Regions from separate parts of the Lysinibacillus sp. NPDC086135 genome, predicted to be linked through region 1. Evidence: riboswitches for the same ligand, from Rfam matches in the RefSeq annotation. Region 1 holds a riboswitch; each other region holds the start of a gene.
What was found. A riboswitch is a leader RNA that binds a small molecule or an ion and turns the genes downstream of it on or off. The one in region 1 is predicted to bind S-adenosylmethionine.
Positions count from the first base shown of each region.

Region 2: another riboswitch for S-adenosylmethionine. It lies ahead of metK (methionine adenosyltransferase); the one in region 1 lies ahead of ACIPKN_RS23325 (MetQ/NlpA family ABC transporter substrate-binding protein).
Region 3: another riboswitch for S-adenosylmethionine. It lies ahead of ACIPKN_RS21940 (cyclase family protein); the one in region 1 lies ahead of ACIPKN_RS23325 (MetQ/NlpA family ABC transporter substrate-binding protein).

Region 1 is NZ_JBIVCA010000024.1:19,154-24,729, reverse strand. It holds gene ACIPKN_RS23340 (alpha-hydroxy acid oxidase) at 1-13, opposite strand, end outside; gene ACIPKN_RS23335 (methionine ABC transporter permease) at 27-698, opposite strand; gene ACIPKN_RS23330 (methionine ABC transporter ATP-binding protein) at 691-1,716, opposite strand; gene ACIPKN_RS23325 (MetQ/NlpA family ABC transporter substrate-binding protein) at 1,812-2,645, opposite strand; SAM riboswitch class I at 2,733-2,837, opposite strand; gene ACIPKN_RS23320 (pyridoxal phosphate-dependent aminotransferase) at 3,043-4,212, opposite strand; gene ACIPKN_RS23315 (PhzF family phenazine biosynthesis protein) at 4,343-5,137, shown strand; gene ACIPKN_RS23310 (carbon-nitrogen family hydrolase) at 5,219-5,576, shown strand, end outside.
Region 2 is NZ_JBIVCA010000001.1:23,213-28,788, reverse strand. It holds gene ACIPKN_RS00140 (alpha/beta hydrolase) at 1-627, opposite strand, end outside; gene ACIPKN_RS00135 (gamma carbonic anhydrase) at 764-1,282, shown strand; gene metK (methionine adenosyltransferase) at 1,461-2,657, opposite strand; SAM riboswitch class I at 2,982-3,101, opposite strand; gene pckA (phosphoenolpyruvate carboxykinase (ATP)) at 3,719-5,305, shown strand; gene ACIPKN_RS00120 (alpha/beta hydrolase) at 5,428-5,576, shown strand, end outside.
Region 3 is NZ_JBIVCA010000021.1:9,624-15,199, forward strand. It holds gene ACIPKN_RS21930 (MFS transporter) at 1-797, shown strand, start outside; gene ACIPKN_RS21935 (YuzC family spore coat inner layer protein) at 1,067-1,477, shown strand; SAM riboswitch class I at 1,625-1,730, shown strand; gene ACIPKN_RS21940 (cyclase family protein) at 1,830-2,567, shown strand; gene ACIPKN_RS21945 (serine hydrolase domain-containing protein) at 3,090-4,517, opposite strand; gene gmtX (gamma-mobile-trio protein GmtX) at 4,869-5,516, opposite strand; gene ACIPKN_RS21955 (hypothetical protein) at 5,562-5,576, opposite strand, start outside.

The DNA.
Region 1 (5,576 bases):
TTGTCTTTGTCATCGTAAACCTCCTACTAATCTTTCTTTAACTTCGTAGCAAAGCGGTTACCTAGTGATTGAATACTCTGCACGAGGATGATTAAGATGAACACTGTCGCATACATCACGTCAACCTCATAGCGTAAATGGCCGTAACGGTATGCGAGATCACCTAGACCACCAGCACCAACCATTCCTGCCATTGCTGTTGCTCCTATAAGACCGATTGTGGCAATCGTTAAACCTAAAATAATGGATGGGCGTGCCTCGCGTAATAAGACGTTCCAAATAATATGACTACGTTTAATACCCATTGCTGTATAAGCTTCCACAACACCTGGATCAACTTCTAAAAGTGCTGTTTCCATAAGTCGCGCAATATAAGGCGCTGTATAAACAACAAGTGGCACGATAACACCTTTTACACCAATAGTTGTGCCAACGATTAGCTTCGTGAACGGTAAAATGAAAAATAGTAAAATAATGAACGGTACAGAGCGAATAATATTAATAAATAAATTGAAAAATTGGTAGAGAAATTTATTTTCAAACGATTGCCCCGGGCGAGTTAAAACGATTAAAAGCCCCAAAGGAATCCCAATTAAAATAGAAAAGAATAATGAAATCCCAACCATTTGGAAGGTTTCGAGAATGGATTTCCCAATAACATCTGACCAATCTGCAAAGAAGCTTTGAATGCTATTCATTTAATTCGCCTCCTAATTCTTCAACGCTTACCCCGTTTTCTGTAAAATACTTAAGTGCTTTTTCTACGATATGTGCTTCACCGTGTAGATGCACGACAATATTACCGACAATGCCGTTTTTTAATTCTATGATATTGGCTGATAAAATATTTGGTTGTACATCATAAACTTTACTCACTTCTGCTAGTAATGGTTTCCCTGTACTTTCACCAAGGAATGTTAAACGAATAACACTTCCCGAAACATTTAATTGCTTGATAAGAGAAGGGGATAAATTACGTTGAGAAATGGTATTTAAAAATTTTCGTGTTGTTGGATGCTGAGGCTTCGAAAATAGTTCTATAGCAGAGCCATATTCCACAACCGCCCCTGATTCAAGAACGGATACAGCATCGCAAATTTTTTGAATAACATTCATTTCATGTGTAATAAGTAAAATAGTGATGCCTAGCTCACGATTAATTTTCAAGAGAAGCTCAAGAATGGCGTCCGTTGTTTCGGGATCGAGTGCACTTGTCGCTTCATCACTAAGCAAAATCTCGGGCTCTTGGGCTAGGGCACGCGCAATAGCGACACGTTGCTTTTGACCACCTGAAAGCTGGCTAGGATAGCTATCCAATTTCTCCGTTAGGCCAACAATTTCTGCATATTTTGTAACGCGTTTTTTTACTTCAGAGTCGTTATAGCCAAGAAGCTTTAATGGTACCGAGATATTGTTGTAAACAGTCGCTGTTTTTAAAAGGTTAAAATGCTGGAAGATCATCCCGATTTTTTGCCGAGTTTTGCGAAGGTCGTTTAGAGAAAGGGAAGTAATATCTACATGATCGATTAATACCTTTCCTGTTGTCGGACGTTCTAATAAATTCACACAGCGAATAAGGGTACTCTTTCCTGCACCACTGTAGCCAATAACCCCATGAATTTCACCTTTTTTGACATGCAGGTTAATACCATCTACTGCTTTGACGATACCATTTTTAGTTTTAAATTCTTTTGTTATATTTTCTAGTTGAATCATACGGTGATATCTCCTTTCTAAGTCCTTCTATAAAGCAAGAATCTGCTAACTTTCCTGTAGGAGTCTCGCAGATTCTTGATATTCTTAATCGTCACTTACCAGCTTGGAATTACAGAGCCTTGGAATTTTTCTTCAATAAATTTGCGTACCTCATCAGATTGATAAGCTTCAACAAATTTTTTGATCGTTGGGTCATCTTTGTTTTCAGCGCGCACCACAATGTAATTCACATATGGAGAGTCCGTAGATTCTAAAAGAATGGAGTCTTTTTTAGGATTAATGCCAGCATCAAGAGCGAAGTTTGTATTAATGGCAGCTACATCTACTTCACTAAGCTGTTTAGGAATTTGTGCAGCCTCTAATTCAATGAATTTCAAATTCTTTTTGTTTTCTTCCACATCGCGAATAGATGCTGTTAAGTCTGCACCGTCTTTTAATTTAATATAGCCTGCCTTTTGAAGTACAAATAGTGCACGAGCCCCGTTCGTTGGATCATTCGGTAATCCGAACGTTGCACCATCTGGAACGTCATCGAATGATTTATATTTCTCGGAGTATATGCCTAGAGGATTTAAAATTGTTTTTCCAACTGGCACTAAATCTGTATTGTGATCTTTGTTAAATGTATCGAGGAATGGCTTGTGTTGATAACTGTTTACATCAAGATCGCCCTCTACTAACGATGTATTTGGTAAAACATAATCAGAGAAAGATTTTAGTTCTACCTCTAAGCCATTTTCTTTGGCAACTTTCGCTACAACCTCAGCAATTTGTTCGTGCGGTCCAGAAGTTACACCTACTACAATCTTATTTTCATTAATAGTCTTACGTTGACTATCTTTACTATTTTCTTTAGTACCACAGCCCATTAATGCTGCTACTAATGTAAGACTTGCTAAACCTAATAAAATCTTGTTGTTCTTTTTCATGAAACATACCTCCAAAGTTGTTTTATCGGTAATAAAAATAAAAAAACTCTCTTAAAAAATTAAGAGAGGCTCATGAAAAATTGTCCTCTCTTATCTTTCAAACGATGCTCGTTTGCAGGAATTAGCACCTTCCTTAAAAAAGGAGGTTGCCGAGCTTCATAGGGCCAGTCCCTCAGCTACTCTTGATAAGAGATTTATAATATTTTTTTGTAAATCCGATAGAACTAATATAAATTATAGGATATAGTAAGTCAATTGAATTTTTAAAATTTTTTATTTTATTATAATATTTAGTTGTGAAAGAATCCGCTAGAAGAAGGGGTGGAGTAAGTAAGAGAGAGAAAAAACTGTCCCCATAGCAAGTTTGAGCTAATGGAACAGTTTTTGATTGAAATGTTCAGGAGCTAAATAAGTTTAATTTTTCAATTCTGCTGATCGCTTCACGTAAGCGGTCTTCACTAACAAGTAAACCAACCCGTACATAACCTTCACCATATTGACCGAAGCCACTGCCTGCAGCTACTGCGATATCAGCTTTGTCGAGCAATATATCGGCAAATTGTTCACTCGTAAAACCTAGTGGAACAGGGAGCCATGCAAAAAAAGAGCCTCTCGGTGCTGTTACTTGCCAACCAATTCGCTGGGCTTCTTCGATCAGGACGTTTCGTCGACGCTCATAAGTCGCTCTTAGCTTATCTGCGCAACTCTGGGAAGCAGTAAGTGCAACTGCCGCGGCTTGTTGTACGGCAGGAAATTGACTACAAAAAAGATGATCTTGAATAAGGTTAATGGCTGCGACAATGTCGGGGTTACCAACTGCAAAACCAATGCGCCAGCCTGCCATATTATACGTTTTGGATAATGTATACATTTCGATACCGACATCTTTAGCACCATCAGCTTGCAGGAAGCTGATAGGTTTATTGCCGTCAAATCCAATCGCTCCGTAGGCAAAATCATGTGCGACGATAATGTTGTGCTCTTTTGCAAAGCGTACTGTTTCTTCGAAAAATTCAAATGTTGCAGTACCGCCAGTTGGATTATTCGGGTAATTCAAGTACAGCAACTTCGCCTTTTCTTTTACTTCATTGGATAAAGCATTATAATCTGGCAGGAAATCATTTTCTGCGAAAAGAGGCATAACTTCAAAATTAACATCACCTAATACGACACCAGATAAGTAATCTGGATATCCAGGATCAGGTAATAGCATAGTGTCACCGGGGTTTAAAACAGCTAACGGTAGCTCAACAAGGCCAATTTTCGTACCACCGAGAATAGCAACTTCTGTTTCAGGGTCAATGTCCACATTGTATTCACGTTTGTAGCAGCTTGCTGCTGCTTGGCGTAATTCTGCTATGCCACGAAATGGAGAGTATTGATGAGTTTGAGGATTTTTTGCCGCCTCCTGTAATGCTTTAATAATGTGTGAAGGGGTGGGTTGATCTGGATTACCTTGACCAAGATTGATAACATCACGTCCTTCAGCAAGAGCAGCGTTTACTTTTTGCACAAGTTCTGCAAAAAATTGAGTTGGGAGTTGCTGTAGTTTTTTTGAGAATTCCATGCACGTCCACCTTTTTCAGAATATAATAATTATTGGAGATATGATGCACATAATATTACTTTTTTTAGTAATTGTCTAGAGTATTTTCAGTTAATTAAAAATCAAAAGTGACCAAAATGAGGTGGGAAAATTGAACAAAGTCTCGTATTTTATCGTCAATGCTTTTACTACAGAGCTTTACAAGGGAAATCCCGCAGCAGTATGTTTACTTGATTCAACGATACCTGAGTCGACCATGCAGAAAATTGCTCAAGAGATCCCAGTACCGACAACAGCTTTTGTTCAAAGGAAGGATAATAATTTTTTTCTTAGATGGTTTACGCCGGCAAAGGAAATACCGATTTGTGGACATGGAACAATCGCTAGCGCTTTTTTACTCTGGAAACAAGGGATTGTACCTATCAATTCTTCGATTATATTCCAGACTGTAAGTGGCCCTCTGCAAGCAAATTGGTTCAATGAATTAGTTGAAATAACAATTCAAAAGTATCAGTTAGAAGAGATTGAATGTCCTTTGGAGCTTGAAGAATGGCTAGGTGTGAAACCAACATATGTAGGGAAAACAGAATTGGATTATATAGTGGAGTTAAGTCACGAAGAGTATATTGCGGATTTCAAAGCTGATTTTCAAGCGATGAAACAGTTCCCGGTACGTGGTGTTTGTATTACAAGTCGTTCTAAAGATGAGGGGATTGATATTGTCTCAAGATTCTTTTCTCCAGCACAAGGCATTGATGAAGACCATGTAAATGGTTCCACTCATGGTGCGCTAGGACCTTACTGGTGTGCAAAATTATCAAAAGAAAGCATCGTGAGCAAACAACTTTCAAAACGCGGTGGCTTATTGTACGTTACACCAAAAATAAAAGATGTTGCTATTGCGGGTTCTGCAGTTCAAGTATTAAGTGGTGAAATAATAATCTAAATATTGAGCTTAAACCATGGAAGTCAGGTTGATTTATTGTAGTATAAATACAGAACAGTACTGTCTAGAGGAGGAATAGCAATGAAAATTGGTTGTATTCAATTAAACGTAGGCTTTGGCAAAGTAGAAGAAAATTTTGCTCGCGCTGAGGACAAAATTCGTGAAGCGGCAAAACAAGGTGCAGAAATTATTGTGCTGCCAGAAATGTGGAATTCAGGCTATGCTCTTGAAAAATTATCAGAGCTTGCAGATGTGGATGGAGAGCGTTCGAAAGCATTTTTATCAAACCTAGCGAAAGAGCTTGGCGTACATATTGTTGGTGGCTCGGTTTCAACGAAGAAGGGCGATAAATTTTACAACACGATGTATACGTTTGATAAAAATGGTGTGTTAGTAGGGGAATATAACAAGGCACATCTTTTCCGTTTGATGGACGAGC
Region 2 (5,576 bases), on a different contig from region 1:
AATGTTATCTTTTTCAGCTGTCATAACTAACATAGGCCTATTTGGGAATTCAGCCTTAGGCAATAACACTAAATTGCGCATCATTTGTTGTAGCTCGCGATACCATTTCACTGAAACAACGGATGAAAAAGGAACTTCATCCTTCATCTCATCTCTACCTTCTATACTGCGCGTTAATGATTCTAATGTAATTTCATGGGTCAGTTTCACATTGGCAGTCAAGGCACTTAAACTAGTTAAAGCATTTGAGAGTTTACCTGGCAATAGCTTTAAATGAAGCCATGGTGAAGTTAAAATAATTCCTGCACATTCATATTTTCGTTTTTGCATGGTATGTAGTAATAGAGTCGCGCCAAGCCCATGTCCTATTAAAATGACAGGTAAATTATACGAAAATGCATTCTCGATTAAATTCCTTGTATATTTGTTGTATTCTTTAAAATCTTCATCGTGAATTTTTGAATATCCTACATTTACTCCATGATTAGGTAAATCCCCCATGACTATGTGGAAGCCTTCCAATCTAAGTTTTTCTATAAGCCATGCATACCAACGGTGATTTTCATATGCACCATGAAGAATAGCAACCACAGCCTTTGCTTGTCCATCAGCTTCCCATTTCCACATTTCACATAGTCCTCCTAAAAAAATAATTACACAATGATTATATCGGAATATCTAGATCATTTTAATTTTATATTTCCATCATGTTGCGTATTTGATACGATAATATTACATCATAGAAAGAAAAGAGGCGATACTCATGATCTATCCATTTAAAGGTAAAAAACCCAATATCGATCCTTCTGTTTTCATTGCTGATTATGCAACAGTTACTGGCGACGTTACAATAGGTGCTGAAACAACAATTTGGTTTAACACAGTTATTCGAGGAGATGTATCACCAACAATTATAGGAAAAAGAGTTAGTATTCAAGACCTCTGTTGCTTACATCAAAGCCCTAAATATCCACTAATTATTGAAGATGAAGTAACAGTAGGACATCAAGTAACTTTACATAGCTGTACGATTCGAAAAAAAGCCTTAATAGGTATGGGCTCTATAGTATTAGACGGAGCGGAGATTGGAGAGGGTGCATTCATTGGGGCGGGTAGTCTAGTTCCTCCAGGCAAAGTAATTCCTCCAAATAGCTTAGCACTAGGCCGTCCTGCAAAAGTTGTAAGAGAATTAAATGATGAAGATAAAGAAGATATGGAACGCATCATACGTGAATATGTAGAAAAGGGTCAATACTATAAATCTCTTCAACTAAAAAATTAATTTAACTAAATCAAAGCAGCTCCACGTTTTCTTGGGTAACCGAGCCCCCCATGATTATGATTAGGAGCTTATTTTTTTCGTTAAAAACAGTGAAAGGGGCTATAAGAATATTGAGCCCCTTTCTGTAATAGTATTTTAAAATATTTTTCCAGACACTTCATTGCTTTAGCTGAATAGTTTATAAACCTGCTTTTTCTTTTAATGCGTCAGCTTTGTCTGTTTGTTCCCAAGGTACATTTAAATCTGTACGACCGAAGTGACCATATGCGGCAGTTTGCTTATAAATAGGACGACGAAGGTTAAGCATTTTAATAATCCCCGCTGGGCGTAGATCAAATAGCTCGCGTACCCATTTTACAATTTCACTTTCCGTAACTTTTCCTGTTCCAAATGTATCAACAGCAATAGATACAGGTTGAGCAACACCAATCGCATAAGCTAGTTGTACTTCAGCTCGATCAGCTAAACCAGCAGCTACGATATTTTTCGCCACATAGCGTGCTGCATATGCCGCTGAACGGTCTACCTTAGTTGCATCCTTACCTGAGAAAGCACCTCCACCATGACGTGCATAGCCACCGTATGTATCAACGATGATTTTACGTCCAGTTAAACCAGCATCCCCTTTAGGACCACCAATTACGAATCGGCCAGTTGGGTTGATGAAATATTTAGTATCGGCATCTAGTAATTCACTTGGAACAACTGGAGTAATAACGAATTCTTTTAAGTCTGCTTGAATTTGCTCAAGTGTAGCTTCTTCATCATGCTGTGTTGAAATGACAATCGTATCAACGCGTACTGGTACATTGTTTTCATCATATTCAACCGTTACTTGCGTTTTTCCATCTGGGCGTAAATATGCTAATTCACCAGATTTACGTACTTCCGTTAAACGACGAGCTAATTTATGCGCTAAACTAATTGGTAATGGCATAAGCTCTGGCGTTTCGTTACATGCATAACCGAACATTAAACCTTGGTCACCTGCACCAATTGCTTCAATGTCAGCGTCTGTCATAGAGCCTTCACGCGCCTCTAATGCTTGGTCAACACCTTGGGCAATATCAGGTGATTGCTCGCCAATCGCAACAAGTACTGCTAGGTTTTCAGCATCAAAGCCGTATTTCCCACGTGTATAACCGATTTCTGCTACAGTATCACGAACGATACCTTTAATATCTACATAAGTAGAAGTAGTAATTTCTCCTGCTACTAACGCTAAGCCTGTTGTTACTGTTGTTTCACACGCTACACGCGCGTTTGGATCTTCTGCTAAAATAGCATCTAAAATGGCATCCGAGATTTGGTCACAAATTTTGTCTGGATGTCCTTCTGTTACACTCTCTGATGTAAACAGTCGACGGTTTGTCATTTGATTTTCCTCCTATTACTTTTACAAATAATATTTGCGAATTAATACGGTACTCATTACCCATGTCAAGTTCGCCCCTAAGGATTGAACTCTCAAGCCGTTGTTGCTGTCGTTGCACTTTCGCACAGTAAACATTTGTTGCTGTCACTACGCTTTCGCACAAATAAACAGCTGATGCTTTTAACACGAGGATTTTCGAAAGATCCGTCATTATAATAAGGAAAGGACTGTATACTTTCCTTTAATTCGTTTTTAACAATAAAAAAATCCTTTTCTCACGCTTACTTAACATGAGGAAAGGAATAATGACTTCGTAACCTTTCACTCTTATCGTTCAAGGGAGTTTCCCCTTGCATCAGATTGGCACCAGCGCATGTCGTGAAATAGTTCATGCAGGTTGCCGGGTTTCACAGGGCCTGACCCTCCACCAGCTCGGGATAAGAGTATCCGTTCAATATCTCATAATACGTAAATGGTCGAACATTGTCAAATATTTTTATCTTCTTTCAGCGAGTGTCTTCTCTGGCGAAAGCATGCTGTGGCATAATTGGTTGTATTCAAAGAAAGTATGGGATTTATACAGAAAGGAATTTGGGTTATGCTGTAAATTAAAACAAAATAATCCCTACTCTCCACCTCACATCATGTGTTAACATATGTGTAACCCTTTACAGTACATTTTGCAGCAAAAGCAAAGCGTTAGCTACAAAACATGTGGTGGATGAATATGATTATAGCCCCTTTTTAGTCGAAGACAAGCTCCAACTATAAAAAACAAGCTAAAACTTCACATCCTGTGCGAACCCCATGTTAGCCAAAAGCTTCCAAACACAATTTTGCTGTGTCGAAAGTGAATGTGTGATCACTTATAAATAGGGTAAAAAGCATTATAAAAACGAATCAATTTACTTTTTGTCGTTTTCTTGAAAAGTAATAAAATCTGAAAAATAATTTCTGAATTAGTATAGATTATTTAAGCAATTGTGTTATACTATTTTTGAAATTAAGAAAATCTCCCTCAGACTCAAGGGAATACTATAAAAAAGGATGGTATTTAATCGATGAATTCAGTAGAAATTGCAAACGAACTGAAGGAATTATTAAACGGCGGTAACATTAATGTTCAACTTTCAGTACCACAATTAGCTGAAAAAGCTACATCTCGTGGTGAAGCTATGTTAACAGTAGATGGCGCAGTTCGTGCAGAAACTGGCAAATACACTGGTCGTTCACCTAAAGATAAATATACGGTAGAAGAAGAGAGCACAAAGGATAAAATTGACTGGGGAAAAGTTAACCGACCAATTTCTTCTGAAGTGTTCGATAACTTATATGTAAAAGTAGTAAAATATTTAAAAGAACGTGAAGAATTATTCGTATTCAAAGGCTTTGCTGGTGCTGACAAAGATTCGCAATTAAGCATCCAAGTAATCAATGAATATGCTTGGCACAATCTTTTCGCTCATCAATTATTTATCCGTCCAACTGAAGAAGAATTGGCTTCTCATGTTGCTGACTTCACAGTTATCTCAGCTCCTAACTTTAAAGCAGATCCTGCTATTGATGGTACTGCTTCTGAAACATTCATCATTGTATCACTAGAAAAGAAAATTATCCTAATCGGTGGTACTGAATACGCTGGTGAAATCAAAAAATCTATTTTCGGTATTATGAACTACTTGTTACCACAACAAGGCATCCTTTCAATGCACTGCTCAGCAAACGTTGGTGAAGCTGGAGATGTTGCATTATTCTTCGGTTTATCTGGTACTGGTAAAACAACTTTATCAGCTGATCCTGACCGTAAGCTTATCGGTGACGATGAACACGGTTGGTCTGATAACGGTGTATTCAACATTGAGGGCGGTTGCTATGCAAAAACAATTAACCTTTCTGCTGAAAAAGAACCAGAAATCTACAACGCAATCCGCTTCGGTTCTGTTCTAGAAAACGTAGCTGTTGATCCAGAAACTCGAGTTTGTGACTATGATGATGGTTCATTAACAGAAAATACGCGTGTAGCTTATCCAATTCAATACATCGAAAATATTGTTGATCCATCTGTTGCAGGTCACCCAAAAACAATTATCTTCTTAACAGCTGATGCGTTTGGTGTATTACCTCCAATCAGTAAATTAACAAAAGAGCAAGCAATGTACCACTTCCTAAGCGGTTTCACATCTAAACTTGCTGGTACAGAACGTGGTGTAACAGAGCCAGAACCAGTATTCTCAACTTGCTTCGGTTCTCCATTCCTTCCACTTCCAGCAACAGTTTATGCTGAAATGTTAGGTCAAAAAATTGACGAGCACGGTGCACAAGTATTCTTAGTGAACACTGGTTGGACTGGTGGCGAATACGGTACTGGTAGCCGAATGAAGCTTTCTTACACTCGTGCAATGGTACGTGCTGCAATTGATGGCAAATTAACTGATGTTGAAACAATTCAAGATTCAGTATTCGGTTTAAACATTCCAACTTCTATTGAAGGTGTACCGACAGAAGTGCTTAATCCTCGTGATGCATGGGCAGACAAAGCTGCTTATGATAAAAAAGCTGCTGAACTTGCTGGTTTATTCAACGAAAACTTCAAGAAATTCTCAAATGTTTCTGAAGCTATCACTAAACTTGGCGGTCCATTAAAATAATTTACTAAGCAAAGGGAACGATTTCAGTCGTTCCCTTTTTTTTATTCCCTATTTTGAGAATTCTACTTTTCATATTAGTAACTTTGTGTATAATACATAATAGTAGTTTTAGGGGGATATATATGAAAAAAAAATATCAAGTGATTATTACCATTGTCAGTCTGCTATTAGTATTGTTTGTTGTGGCTGGATTTTTTGCAGGGAATTATTTTTATAATTTTGCCTTAAATCCTAATACTGATAAATCAGATGTGTTTAATGCTCCGCACAA
Region 3 (5,576 bases), on a different contig from region 1:
CAAATAAACGAGCAAGTGCAATAGCTTTTATGTTTACAGGACTAACATTAGCAACTGTGACTGGTGTCCCACTAGGAACTTTTATTGGACAAGTAACTGATTGGCGGATGTCGTTTATTTTCATAGTTATCATAGGTATTATTGGATTAATTAGTAATGCCTTGCTTGTGCCAAGTCACTTATCGAAAGGTAATCCAATATCCATTCGAGATATTGGTAAAGTATTAGGGAATATTCGAATGTTATTAATCCTCTTTATTACTGCAATTGGGTATGGTGGCGCATTCGTCGTATACACCTATGTTTCTCCTATTTTAGAGCAGTATATGGGCTACTCACCAAAGGCAATTGTCGTGATCTTAGTTGTATACGGTATTTTTGTTGCCATCGGAAATACATTAGGTGGTCATTTTGCGAATAGTAACCCTTTACGCTCTATCTTTATTATCTTTATAGGATTAGCATTAGCACTACTCGGCATCAACTTCTTTTTAGAATCATCAATCATAGGATTAATAATGGTCTTTATGATGGGGCTATTTATGTTTATGAATGTACCAGGATTACAGCTTTATGCCGTTCAGCTTTCAGAAAAATATACACCATCAGCTATTTCAATGGCTTCAGCATTAAATATTTCGGCCTTTAACATTGGTATTTTTCTAGGATCATACATTGGAGGAATTATTGTTAGCCACCAATCATTAGCTCATACTCCTATATATGGATTCGGTATGGTGATGATTGCCGCAGTTACTACCTTCCTATCGTTACACTTCGATAGAAATAAACAATAGATTTCTCTAGAATAACATTAATGAAAGGAAGCCTTAACCATACATAAGGCTTCCTTCTTGTTTTTATCCCATTTTAAGGAAATTATCGTCAAAATAGGCCTTAAAAAATTCTAATGCCGAGAACTGAGTCCCAAAAGAACCTGATATATACTCTTTTTCATTCCACTCGAGCCCATTTTGCTCATGATTTTCAAAGCATCAGCTGTTAACACCGAAAGTCTATATTGCACATAAGATACTGTATCAGCTATAGGATAGGAGGAATTTAGTTGTATTACAATCCTTATCCGTATTTTGTCTATCCTAATTATTATCCGGCATGGGTAATGGCAAATCAACCAACAATTCAACACCCTTCCAGCCATCTAGCAATGCCGACAACCCCAATGAATAGAAGTCCATTTCCAATCGTCAATACAAATAAATTAAAGACTTCCGCGAATCGGATCAAGGTTATTATGCAGCAAGCACAGTTACTTACGGATAAAATTGATGAATCCGAGCAATTTGCACATGATCTTATGAACGCAGCACAACAATCAAATAAAACCGAAGTTGAAAAGTTAATTTCCTCAACAGGCATTACTGTAAAATTCGAAACTACCTATACACCAGATGGATTTCGTATAACATTTACTGAAAGTAGCTGTTGTAAGCTAACACTAATTTTAGGTTGGTGAAGAGTTGGCCCTTTGAAGAGGGCCTCTTTCTTTTACCTTTAGCATCATTATGAATTTTAACCTTGTATCCCCATCAAACTTGTAAACTATAAAAAAATATGCTAAAGTGTTTGTAAACATTATTTCTGAAAATTCTTATATCGCATTTTCTTATCAAGAGAGACGGAGGGATTGGCCCTATGAAGTCTCAGCAACCAGCCTATAGGTATGGTGCTAATTCCAATTGGCAAAATTCTGCCTTGAAAGATGAGAAGACTTACTTCAGTTGCTTTGCACGAGAGTCCTCTTCTTCAAGGAGGACTCTTTTTTTATTGTTGCATTCAAAAAAATTAAAAGAAAGCAGGGAAATAGTATGGCAAACGAACTTTTACAAGCAATTCAACTATTGAAATCAAAAAAATGGGTAGACTTAACGCATACATTTGGTCCAAATTCTCCACATTTCTTTATGTTTGATGATGCTAAATTTGAAACATTATTTTCACATGATGATGGTTTCTTTGCACAGCAATTCACTTTCCCAGGGCAATACGGAACACATATCGACCCACCTATCCATTTTGTGCGAGATACACGCTATCTAGATGAATTGGAGCTAAAAGAACTAGTACTACCACTAATCGTTATTGATAAATCGAAGGAAGCCGACGTAAATAACGACTACACGTTAAGTGTTCAAGATATTCTTGACTTTGAAGCTGAAAATGGGGAAATTGAAGCAGGTACCTTTGTTGCGTTCCGTACCGATTGGAGTAAACGTTGGCCAGATAAAGAATCTTTCAGCAACAAAGACGCTGATGGCAATAATCATATTCCTGGCTGGGGATTAGAAGCGTTACAATTTTTATTCAACGAACGACAAGTAAGTGCTATTGGCCACGAAACTTTTGACACGGATTCAGCAGCAGATTTCCGTAGAAATGGAAAATTAGACGGCGAATATTTTGTGCTAGAGCAAGATACTTACCAAATTGAGCTTATGAAAAATTTAGATAAGCTACCTCCAAAAGGCGCTGCTATATTCAATATCGTGCCAAAGCCTGAAAAAGCATCTGGATTCCCTGTCCGTTCATTTGCAATATTACCGTAATATAGCAAAAGGTCTGATTCAAGTACGCTTAATATAGGGTAAATAGTATAATAAAATAAAACTAGACCTTATATTTAGAGGATTTGAGTTTGATTATATATAATAAAACTTTATAATCAAACTTTTATTTGTATATAAAAATACATCCATTAAATCTTTATTGAGATAATGGATGTATTTTTTATTGTGGTCTTTTAATAAAGATAGATAATTTTCTTATTCCACAATCGGGCCAGATTGTTGAATAACAGTCTTTTTAAGAAATGTTACCTAACGACGCTTGTGCAAAAATAATATTGTTGTTTAATTTACAATAAAGTCATTTAAAAAATAATATAGTTGTTTAAAAATCCTTATTCCGAACGAACAAGTTAGTGGAAGTAATAGTAATTAGGTTTGGCTGGGAAAATTGTCGATGATATTAAAAAAGACACCGAAGTGTCTTATGTTTTTCAAATTAAGCATACCGATAAATTGAAATTTAATTACTTAACATTTTGCTTATCTTGGGAGCAATGTATTTTATCGGTGAGTGTATACAAACCATGTAATGCTTGCTGTTAATAATGCTGACGAAATCAAAGCTGTAAGAACACTATATGTTCGCCAAATAAGTATCGTTGACCAATCTAAAGCACAGCACAGTATACCCAGGGCAATCGTAGCGATCAGGAAAATAATTGTTACGATTATTCTCTTTTTTGTCATTGGCTGCCGCTCATTCGTTTTCCTTCTGCGTAATCCTAAGAGAAATAACAAAACGGCCAATAGGCAAAGAATAATTGTGATAGACGACAAAGTGATATCCAAAAGCTGTGTGCCGCTTATTTCATATGACTGAGTTAGATTGCCGTCTAATATATCTTTAACTTTTAGTACCAGGTTTATATTGGTATTTGCACCGTTGCTCAGCAAGCAGACGGCTGTTCGTTCATTTAGCAGTATGGCTACTTCGGTTCTGAAATTTGGATTGCCCCCAGTGTGTTCTATAATCGTTTGGTCGGCGTTTACCGACCAGCCTGCCGCATAATGCATATCGTTGACAGCCGAAACAGACATATCACCCCTATGTGATTTTTCGATAACCGTGTGAAATATTTCGGGTATGTCCTGCACAATACCCATCTGTATACCCATCCAACGCGCCATATCTTTTGTATTAGAAATGATGTAGCCTGCGGGTTTATTCCCCGCATAATCCGGAGCTTTAAATGGAGTTGTCATAAAAAAGGAAGTACGGTAGCCCTGTGCCAACTGTCCAGTGGCTTGAGCATCTTCTTTATAAGCATACGTCTGGTGAAGACCTAACGGCTGAAATACCTGTTCCCTCATAAAGTCTTCATAGCTTTGTCGCGACACAATCTCAATAACCAAACCCAATACGTCATAATTAACGGTTCCATAGTTATACTGTTCACCGGGAGGGAACGCCAATTCAGCATCTACGAGCATTTCCACAGTCTTTTGCAACATATCCGGTGTATTGCCTTGTGGAATATTTTGAGTATGCCTAATATTTGTTAGACCACTGGTATGGTGAAGAAAGTTATTTAGTGTAAGGCTTTGCATATCAACAGGTTTCCCTTGATACTTTAACGTAAACCAAGGTAAATATTTTTGGACAGGGTCAGTCATTGAGAGCAGCCCTTGTTCTTCCAACAGCATAATACCCATACCGGTAAAAGCTTTACTGACCGAAGCTAACTCATAGAGTGTATTTTCACTTGCAGACAACCCCTTTTCACGGTCTGCATACCCTGAAGAAAAGTAGAACACTTCATCATCAGCAAGTATTGAGATTGACATTCCCGGCACACCTGATATACGAGAGGCATCATCTAGCAACGCTTGTATTGCCGCAGATTTCGAATCTGACAACGCATAACTTTGTGTTGCGAATCCTGAGAATAATATAAATATCGTTAATACAAAAACAATAATCTTTTTCATAAACTCTCCTTTTCGAAAAATTATAAGAGAATAATATAAATAACCTACTTTTACAACTACTAAACTAATTTTAATTTATCTTTCTATTCACCTATATAATATCAAGTAATTGTGAAGAGTTACACTTAACGAATAGAGCGTTAGTTCAATAAGAAAAACGATCTTCAACAATCGGGCGCGATTATGAAGTACCGCTGTAGAAAATGATCAAACTTTTTTATAATAGGCAAACTAAAAAATGCTAAAGAAGCATCCATTTTGATTAATCTTTTTTCAAAATGATGCTTCTTATTAATCTTAGTGTAAGGATTTACGAGGTGTTTTTGTTCAAACTTTATTTTAAAGCTACTTTTATATTCCATTAAGAATTTTTTGTATGGCAGTTACATATCCAGCCTTATATATCTGAATCCCGTCTTCTTTAACTCTGCCATAATTATCGGTAGTCCATCCCTGATGGCTCATAAATTCGTTTGATATGGCATTTCTAAGAGCATCTATTTCGGTATCTGTCAGATTATAAGAAGGCTCGACTATAACGACATCCTTATTTTTGCTTAGATCGTTTATAGGACGCATATCAATCGTAAAGGTTGTTTGTTCTTTAAGCAAAGAGTTTTCTCTTTTGAGCTTTTTATTCTCTGCCATAAGCATACCAACCAATGCCTTTGTTGTTGGTTCGGAGATACTTGCTAAGATATCATCGTTTACGGTTGTTCTCTTTTCTTTTTTAGGCTTTTTAGTGGTAGTTTTATAGTATTCAGCCCACTGGCTTATCAAAACTCTGTAATCCTCGGCATTTTTGTTTCTAAGTGCCTGTTCACTTGGACCGCCATCATCTGCTATCAGTCTAGCTATAGTGCCAATAGAAAAATCTTTTATGTCAAACTCGGACTGTTTTTTACAGGCGTTATGTATGAGTTCTAATGTTTTCTTTTTCCTTGTAGAAGCGTTCTCGTAAAGCTTTGAGAACAGTTCATCTGGTTGCATTTCCATCATATATCCTCCAATGCTTAGATTATTCTTAATCAATAGTAGAACTATCTATATTGGTAATAA